One region of the Paenibacillus sp. 1SOY10 genome, then DNA from elsewhere that is predicted to be linked to it. Evidence: riboswitches for the same ligand, from Rfam matches in the RefSeq annotation. Region 1 holds a riboswitch; the other holds the start of a gene.
What was found. A riboswitch is a leader RNA that binds a small molecule or an ion and turns the genes downstream of it on or off. The one in region 1 is predicted to bind thiamine pyrophosphate.
Positions count from the first base shown of each region.

Region 2: linked by a shared signal. The riboswitch ahead of AC1VOR_RS02345 (ABC transporter substrate-binding protein) and the one ahead of AC1VOR_RS09970 (ThiF family adenylyltransferase) in region 1 are both predicted to bind thiamine pyrophosphate.

Region 1 covers NZ_JBXENK010000002.1:869,239-874,117, reverse strand. The annotation lists gene AC1VOR_RS09985 (thiazole synthase) at 1-447, opposite strand, end outside; gene thiS (sulfur carrier protein ThiS) at 453-653, opposite strand; gene thiE (thiamine phosphate synthase) at 659-1,285, opposite strand; gene AC1VOR_RS09970 (ThiF family adenylyltransferase) at 1,321-2,343, opposite strand; TPP riboswitch at 2,527-2,637, opposite strand; gene AC1VOR_RS09965 (KDGP aldolase) at 2,707-3,441, opposite strand; gene AC1VOR_RS09960 (DgaE family pyridoxal phosphate-dependent ammonia lyase) at 3,467-4,570, opposite strand; gene AC1VOR_RS09955 (DUF4310 family protein) at 4,594-4,879, opposite strand, start outside.
Region 2 covers NZ_JBXENK010000001.1:495,834-500,712, forward strand. The annotation lists gene AC1VOR_RS02330 (ABC transporter ATP-binding protein) at 1-524, opposite strand, end outside; gene AC1VOR_RS02335 (ABC transporter permease) at 590-1,348, opposite strand; gene AC1VOR_RS02340 (thiamine-binding protein) at 1,345-1,638, opposite strand; gene AC1VOR_RS02345 (ABC transporter substrate-binding protein) at 1,670-2,674, opposite strand; TPP riboswitch at 2,842-2,952, opposite strand; TPP riboswitch at 3,080-3,190, opposite strand; TPP riboswitch at 3,318-3,428, opposite strand; partial or broken gene AC1VOR_RS02350 (helix-turn-helix domain-containing protein) at 3,569-3,772, shown strand; gene AC1VOR_RS02355 (transposase) at 3,806-3,979, shown strand; gene AC1VOR_RS02360 (metal-sensitive transcriptional regulator) at 4,290-4,550, opposite strand; gene AC1VOR_RS02365 (rhodanese-like domain-containing protein) at 4,573-4,879, opposite strand, start outside.

The DNA.
Region 1 (4,879 bases):
TTTAACCAGTATCTCTGTAGCCCGAAGCGTCTCGATCGGATCGGGCAGCAAGGTGCGCTCGTCGGCGCTGATCTCCACCTTAATCCAGTCGCTCAGACCCGACGCCCGCGCAAGCCGTGCGATACGCACCGCTTCTTCCGCCGTTCGTGAACCTGAGGTATTGGGCAGGAATTGAAAAGCACGCCATTCAATATGCTGAAGAATAGAATCGTCTTCGGTCGATTCCAGATCAACCCGCCGGATGGCAAATGTCAGCACCTCCGCGCCAGATACACGAATGGCTTCAGTCTGAACGAAAGGATTGGGGAACAATCCGGTGCCAAGAAAAAAACGCGACCTCATTTCCCGATTCCCAATGCGCCAGATGTCTCCTCCGCTTGTATCAACACCTGCCAACTCCTGATCACTCCCCGCTTCTCGTCCCGCCTGCTCGCTCTTTCCAATCATACTCATCATCCTCCTCCCACAAAATGAACCAACTCGATGTTCATCCCCGGCTCGGTTGCCGTATCCGCCCATTGCTCCGGCGTTAATACCTCGCCGTTCACCTCCGCCACCACCGGGCGCCCTTCGAGTCCGAGCAATCTGACAACGTCCTCGATCGTGGACGCATTAAGCTCGCGCTTACTGCCGTTGATGATCAGCTCTTTCATCTGCGTCACCCTTTCCCTTGCTCCAATTTTTGAATAAAGCTTCGACACACGCCCGCTATATCGTCGCTGCCAACGATCTCGCTTATGGCGCATACCCGCGTCGCCCCCGCTTGAATGACCTCTTCCACATTACCAAGCTTGATACCGCCAATCGCCACGAATGGAATTGCGATTTGCTGCGACACGGCGCGAATATAGTCCAACCCCACCGGATCCACCACATCCGCTTTGGTCTGCGTCGCATAGATCGGGCCCACCCCGATATAATCCGCTCCCTGCTCTTGTGCCAATAGCGCCTCTTCCATCGCGTGGGTCGAGATGCCAATAATCCGGTTCCCTACCTTGCGTCGTGCTTCGTCAAGTGACAGATCGCCTTGCCCCAGATGTACGCCATCCGCATCAACTTCGAGCGCGAGTTCAACGTCATCGTTTACGATAAATGGCACGTCGTACCGTCTCGTCAGTTCTCTGAGTGCTTGGGCTTTGCGCAGCCGTTCTGTCCGCGCTCCCGTTTTATCGCGGAACTGAACAATATCCGCGCCTCCCATGATTGCCTGCTCCATGACCTGGACCAGATCACGCCCCGGATGAAAGTTCTCTCCGGTAATCACATATAGCCGAAAGTCCCTCATACTTCTCCCGCCCCTTCTTTGTTTTTCTGTACTGCTCATCCTCCAATATACCGCGCATAAATCGTCCGGGCCCGGGCCAGATCAGCCGTTCCTTGCACCAGCACACGCCCATCAGCGAACAGCACAATTCGCTCGCCTTCCGGCAAGAAGCCGCGTAACAAGTATGGATTGGTCTTAAGGTCTGGCATCACCTTTTCCAGCTTCTGTGCCCAGACCTGCAGATCAAACGGCGCGTGTCCAGCAATCTGGACGGAATCACGCCCGCAAAGAGAAATTGCCGTTTCCTCTTCGCGTTCCAGCGCCGGATATTTGTTCAATCTACAGCAAGGACAATGGTCCCGCGGCTGGCCCAGCTTCAGCACATGATGATGGTTATTCCATACGTCGAAGGAGATCAGGCCGTCCCGTCTCGCCTTGTCGTCTCCAATAAGGAATTTCAGTGCCTCTGCCGACTGATACGAAGCGACCAAATCGACAACAGGGGAGATGACGCCCACTGTATCACAGGTTTCACCGCCGGAATCAGCAGACGGAATCAGGCAGCGCAGACACGGGGTCAGATTCGGTATAAAGATGGCGCTCATGCCGCGAGAACCAACCGCCCCACCGTAAACGAACGGGATGCCTTCATGATAGCAGGCGTCATTTAATAGAAACCGGGTTTGAAAATTGTCCGTCCCGTCCAGCACCAAGTCAACGTTCTCAATGAACTCCAGTACATTCGCTGGTGTGATATCGGCCAACATCGCTTCAATGGATACCGATGAATTAATACGCCTTAGCTTACGCTCGGCCGCGACGACTTTGGGAAGTGCCAAATCGGCGTCTTCTTCGTCATACAGCATCTGCCGCTGCAAGTTGCTGCGCTCCACATAATCACGATCGACGATACGTACCTTTCCCACGCCCGCTCGGACCATATGATTCGCCAGCACCGTTCCGAGAGCGCCCATGCCGATGATGGATACAGAGCGTTCCTCAAGCTTACGCTGTCCTTGCGTCCCAATCGGTGCGAACAATATCTGCCGCGAATAACGTTCGTCCGGAGCACCCGACATAGGCGCATTGCTCCCCTCACTGGCCGCCACTGCCTGCACTTCGTTCACAGTCCGTTCAGCTTTCACTTTCATTCACGCCTCCTTGCTTCAGGCGATGCTGGCCAAGCTTCGCAGTCTAATTGTCTCGTTCTGCACCTCGTTAACGATACAAAAAAAGCCATTCGAGAATATACGAATGGCTTAAACAATTCGAATGAGGTTCTCTACGCCAGCATTACCTGGATCAGATTAACGGTCCGAAGACACAAGGCCTTCATCTCAGCCGGACTTCATCCAGCACCCGCATTCTTATTTGGTTTGAATTCAGCATAACGAATCGCTTAGAAAATCGCAACCGCAAAGCTCGTTAAAATTTAGAAACGGTTATCTTCCCCAGGAAGGAAGAGCTTCGATCAATTCCTCAATATCCGCAATCCGGGTAAGTCCCGTCTCCGGGTGGATAATCGACGTATAAATATGCGGCACGATGGTCTGTGCCCCGTGCTCCGCACAGACTTCAACCACTTGGCCGATGGAGTGGGCATCGATCCCTCCGGTCGGCTCGAGCATGACGATGCCTTGACGCACCGCTGCCTTGACCATATCCGACACCTCGTCCAGTCGCTCAGTCCCTTCTATCGGGTACAGCTTGACCGAATGTACACCAAGCTCTGCCAGCATCGCTGCCGCTGCGTCACAGGATAACTGTTCGCGATAAGCACTGCTTCGTGGACCGGTCGTCACCCATACCCGTCCTGGTGTCCCGCTCGGTGTGACCAAGGCATTAACCAAGGTGTGTGGGCTACCTGCCACCCGGAGCCCACCCAGCGTATATCCGGCTGCCGGGAATACCTGGTTCACATGCTCTGGCCGAGTCTGCACCGCTACATCGACAACTCGACTCCACATGGCGGGATCTCCACCGCCCAGACCCACGGAGACGGGAATATTAGCTCGTTGCAGTTCGAGTATTCGGGCCACAGCTTCCTCATTGGTAGCGAAATGCTTAACCATAACGCCGATGTAAATTCGGCCCCCAGCCGCCGCCGAGATAGCGGCGGCATTGGCAACATCCTTGGCTAATACATTTAATTTGACAACAGGATTTTGAGTTGGCATCTCACTTCTGCTCCTCTGACTTACTTTATTGTCCTTGCACAATTTGCTTGATACGGGCCGCAATCATCCGCTCTTGCCCTGGCAGGAGTGGTCTCGGATCGATATACAACACACCGATAGCAGCTTTGTGACTGCGCGTGTAGATCGCCGGATTACCAGACTCTAGCAGTTCAGCCAGCCGCCGGGCGCCGAAGCCCAGCACTTCCTCATCCAGTTCCAGCTTCGCCCGGAAGATGGCTCTGCCTGCTTCATCCTGTACGATGCTACCCCGAATGCCGGAGATGTCCCGCAAGTCTTCGACCAACCCGACCATGCGCTTCTTCTGATGCTCGGAGTCGTCCGTCCGACTTGCATAGCGCTCTAAAGCCGCAAGAAGGCCAGCAATGCCTTCCTTGCCAATCTTCATCGGTCGGCCGATGCCCGTGTACTGCGCTCGGCAGGCCCGCATGTATTCCGAGCGCCCGCAGATCATGCCGGAAGTCGGTCCCTCCAGCGCCTTGGCTCCGCTGTAGATAACGATATCCGCTCCACCCGCAATATAGCTTCGTAGATCCTCTTCCGCAGCAGCGTCCACAATTACGGGCAACCCATTCTCACGCGCGGCCGTGATCATCGTTTCCAAGCTTTGCATACCCGTCTGTGTGGTGCGGTGAGACTTCACGAAGAACAGTGCCGCTGTTTTTTCGTTAATAGCTTCGCGGATATGCCGCTCCTCTGTAAAATCGACATGGCCGACTTCCACCGTTCGTCCTCCGCCCAACGCAATCATCTGTTTAATGAAGGCGCCAAAGGGCTCGGAATGTCCCTTCTGAACCACAATTTCGTTACGAATTCCATCCGAATCGGGCATGCGTTCAATTAGCGACGGATCATTGCCTGCAATCACCGCAGCTACCGCGATCGCCATTCCCGCCGAAGCTCCTGAGGTGGGGCAGCCATCCTCAGCTCCGGTCGCTTCCGCAATGACAGCACCTGCCGCCTCCATAAAGTCGGAGATATCCACATAATCCATCGCCGCCTCGCGGACCGTTGCAGCGACTTCTGAAGCCACCGCACTTCCTCCGAGAGCACTCATTTTGCCGCTTGCATTAATTACCGGCTTACAGCCGTACTGCGCGAATATATTCATTGCACCATCCCGTTTCTGATCTATTACGGTGCGATGGGGAAGAAAATCCCCATAATCATGGCGCCAATAATTGCTCCACCCGCAATAGGTTTTTTGTAATAATAGAAGACAGCGGACATCAGCGTGGCACCAATTCCAACAGGAATGGAAGCCATAATAGCAGAGATAATGAGCAGAGGACCGAGATACCGTCCGGCCGCATTGCCCGCGCCCATCACAACATCGGCGCCGTAAGTCGATTGAGCCGATTTAATCGTGAATTTGCGAATTGTAATGATCAGCAGACCTATCAAGAATCCAATTAGTGCT
Region 2 (4,879 bases), on a different contig from region 1:
CTAAATGGCTCATCAAGCAACATCAAATCCTGGGGACTGAGTAAAGCACGCAGAAAGGAAACACGCTGCTGCATTCCACCGGACAACATGTGCGGATATGCTTTTTCAAATCCACTAAGCCCCACGCTATTTAGCCACTCGCGCGTTTCCTCCATTGCTTGTTTTCTTGGTTTAGCCGAAGCGGCTGTCGCTACTTCTCCTGCAAGTAGTACATTCTCTTCAACGGTACGCCAGGGGAAGAGAGCCGGATATTGGGGCATATAGCTGATCTTGCCCCGTTGGCCAGTCACATTCTCCCCATTTATCCATATATCTCCCTGCTGCTGTTGCAATAGTCCCCCAATGATATGAAATAATGTGCTTTTTCCACAACCCGAGGGACCAATAATAGCTACAAATTCTCCTCGTTCTACAGTTAGGGATATATTTTGTATCACCGGTAGGCTTTGACGTCGATCATCAAAAGATACTTGTACATTTTGAACCTTTAATGCTGGCTGAAACTTAACAGCCGAATGGTCCAAGCTATTTTCCGACAGTAAGGAAGATGACTTATTTATAATGCTCACCCCTTCAATTGGACATAGAATTATCGCTTTTCTGAATGCCAGCGAACAAGCAACTTTTCAAATAAAACAATCAGAAAAAATAAGAGCAAGCTCATCCCTACAACAATCAGGATTGCGACAAACATCCGATCTGTTCGAAAAGTAGATTTCTGTATCATCATGTAATACCCGATACCTTTGTCCGAACCCAGCCACTCTGCAATCACAGCCCCCATAACACTGTACGTAGCCGCAATCTTCACACCTGAAAATATGACTGGAAGTGCATAGGGCACTTCCAGTTTCCAAAAAATTTGTTTACGTGAGGCTCCGGCCATACGCATGTAATTCATCATGACACCATCCGTACGCATTAGGCCATCCATCGCGGCAACGGCAACAGGGAAAAAACAAACCAGGACAATAGTAATTAACTTGGGGGTAAGCCCAAAGCCAAACCAAATCATTAGAAGTGGTGCAAGCGCAATGGTTGGTATATTTTGAGTTAATATAAGTAAAGGGTACAATCCAGATTTCACAAAGGGAATAGGGTGCAGAAGTATAGCCACAAGAAGTCCAACGATAGTTCCAATTACGAAGCCCATCAATGTCAACTTGACCGTTGCCCAAGTATGTAGGCCAAGCCGATCTGCTCCAAGTAATGCCTCCTTAGCAATATCTGTTGGAGAAGGAAGCATCCACTTCTCAATGTGGAACAAGGATATCGCCCCTTGCCAAATAGCAAGAAAGAGAAGAGCCGCCACGAGGGGCGGCCACACACTTTTCCAGTAGTGGTTCACGAACGATATTTCTCCGTAAGGCTATCTATACTAAATCCGTCAGGACTGTGGGCAATTTTAATTTGGGAAATGATACTTGGACTTCCCTCCTCCACTAGCTTGCAGTGAATCTTTGAAACAACCTGAAGCAATTCATCCAGTTCACCCTCCATCGTCGTTTCAAGAGAATTAACTTCATATTTCACACCTGACTGCTGAATAACATGAATTGCATGATCCACATACGTATAGGGATGTTCACCTTTGCTTGTGCTGGGAATTACCTGGATGCTAAGTAAAGTGCTAGCCATATCTGTTAACCACTCCTAACTAAATTTTGTATTATTCAGGTAAAAATTCATTCGTATAAGCTTTGGAAACATCAATTGGATTATCGAGTAGCTGTTTATTGTACATCCAATCGGCATAATCTTGCCAAACCTCTTGCTTCTGTTCTCCCCAACGTGGAGCATCATCCTGGAAGCGTGGACTGAGCCATTTTTGACTGGCGATAACTAACTCTTCATCCAATTCAGGAACTGCTTTGAGTAGCATATTGGCTGCTTCTTCCGGATGCTCAATCGTATATAAATACCCTTCGGTTGTGGCTCTCATGAAGGACCTGACTAAATCGGGATCATTCTGAATGGTTGTCTCATTGCTAATAAGTACAGGGGTATAATAGTCCAAGGCCTTCGAGTAATCCTTTGAATAGAGCATATCTATAGGTTCATTGCGCAACTCGGCCTGGATACCAATCCATCCATAAAATATCATGGAAAAGTCAATGTCACGTTTTACAGCAGTAAAAAAGTCGGTACTGCCTATGTTGATATTTTTCACTTTGGAAATATCAGCACCCTCCCCTTCCATAATCGACTCCATTACTGCTGCCTCTGTCTTGGAACCCCAAGACCCATAAGATTTACCTTCAAAATCCTTTGGAGATTTTATGTTTCGATCTGTGGGAGCAGCGAATCCTGAGGTGTTATGTTGGATTACCGCCGCAATGGATACGACCGGTACGTTCTGTGTACGTGCTTGAGTTACACTTTCTTGAAAAGTAACACCAAAAGGAGCCTCGTTAGCAGCCACCATTGGCGTAGAATCAGCAATGCTTGGTTGTATAATTTCTACATTAAGCCCCTCTGCCTCATAAAACCCCTGATTAACTGCCACATATAGACCGGTATGATTTGTGTTAGGCGTCCAGTCCAGTACCACCTTTACATCACGCAACTTCGTTCCTTTCCCAGTATTTGATGGATTCCCCTTGTCTCCACAAGCACTAACAGTCAGAATGCTAATGCTCAAAAGAAACAGATACATCATTTTGTACCATTTCATCTTCATCTCTCCTCCCAATTTCTTCGACCGATGGTAGTACGGTCAATTCTCCTGCTTTATATTTTTGTAGCTGGAAAACCGTTATAACAGACCTGATGATTACAATAAAAAAACGCCCAATAATCTGGGCGCTTGCAGAAAAAAGAGAACGACAAACAACCATGAGGGTTGTCGCTGTTCTCCGATTCCTACGCTGGCATTATCCAGATCAGGTCAAAGGGTAAGTATCTTAGGGATACACTCTCGGTCGGCCTATTCCGACTCCCCTTGGAGGTTATGAAGCTGTGGTCATCACCGTTTCTTGTCCATACATTTTTACGTAAACTCATGCTCCATGCACAACAAAAAAACGCCCTCTGGTCTGGGCGCTTGCAGAAAAAAAGAGAACGACAAACAACCGTAAGGGTTGTCGCTGCTCTCCGATTCCTACGCTGGCATTATCCAGATCAGGTCAAAGGGTAAGTATCTTAGGGATACACTCTCGATCGGCCTATTCCGACTCCCCTTGGAGGTTATGAAGCTGTGGTCATCACCGCTTCTTGTCCAAACATTTTTACGTAAACTCATGCTCCATGCACAACAAAAAAACGCCCTCTGGTCTGGGCGCTTGCAGAAAAAAAGAGAACGACAAACAACCGTAAGGGCTGTCGCTGTTCTCCGATTCCTACGCTGGCATTATCCAGATCAGGTCAAAGGGTAAGTATCTTAGGGATACACTCTCGGTCGGCCTATTCCGACTCCCCTTGGAGGTTATGAAGCTGTGTTACCCGAATAGTATACTTAATTGTTTATTCCATGTCCAGTCCTAAGAATTTTGATGTGTTGTTCTTCTGTGATAATGTCACCCTATAACTGTTCTGAGATAATGTCACTATGGGACAGGAGACATTAACATTGACAAGAGCAGCATTAAAGAAGGTAGTTGTGGTGGAGATGGTCCTAGATGGACATATGACAAACAGAGAAGGAGCAACAGCCCTAGGACTAACAGAGCGACAAATCATTCGACTAAAAAAGAAATACACCGCTGAGGGAGGAGCACAAGGATTAATTCATAAAAACCGCGGAAGGAAGCCCGTGCATACTTTAAACAGAGAGGCGATCCCCCCAAAGATTTCGGTCTCGTCATTCATGGATTATCTGAAGGGGAAAAGTTCATTGATGATCTTCAAAACACGCCCAATTAAAGTACAAATACGGAATCGGAAGTTTTGGGCAGAAGTCTACTATGTAAGTACAGTGGGGTTAAACGAAACAACCGTAAGGAAGTTTATACGTGAGCAAGAGGCCATGATCAAGCGATAAACAAGTTGAATGTAAAAAATACGAAGATCCATTTAGCAGTCAACTGAGCAAAAAGAAGTAAAACCAGTTTGACTTGAGACTGATACAAAGAAATGATAAACAGTATAACACAGATGTTTCGGAGAAATTGGGGACCAATTCTACAATAAATGAACTCATTTAGCCTCGCTTCACGTCAACTGATAGTTAGGATAGCTTTGGGAGTCAAGTGAGGGATATGTCCTAGCGCTACTGTCCTGAATAGCATTTCTTCTACCGTTCGTGTATTAGAAATATATTGCACTGGGCCTTCTCCCAAAATCTTTCTGTCTCACCTGCTTTTGACCAGAAGCTCTACCGCTTCTTGCACTACTTTTCCAGTATCTCCACCGGTACTTTGCTCATTCTTAATACATTGCTCTAGGTTCACCGCCACCACCAATGCCATAGTCTTGTCAATAGCGCTGCGCACGGCAGACAATTGACCGACAACTTCCTTACAGCATCTTTCTTCCTCCATCATCTTGAGAACACCTCGAATTTGCCCTTCTACCCTGTTCAACCGTCCTCGTATATGCTGATCGTAAATCATTTCAAGGCTCCTCTCCAACATCTTAGTTCGTCTGGCAACAGCTTCTGTAACTGCCTGATGAAAGTTCGGCCTTCGACTGGCAGACGCAGGCAAACATAGGCGGCTGTATCCCCTGTTTCTTCAAAATTCTGGCCGCTTTACGAATCATTCTCCGATTTCGTCCGATCAAGACAACCTGATCGTTCGGTTGCAAGTAGCTTGACCACACAAATGGCAACCTGCCCACAAAAATATGGATAGCATTCTCCGGATGCCCCTTTTGATAATCCGGGAAATCTCGAACATCTATCCATTTGAACTGGTCCACTATCATTTTGTCCAGGCTAGAC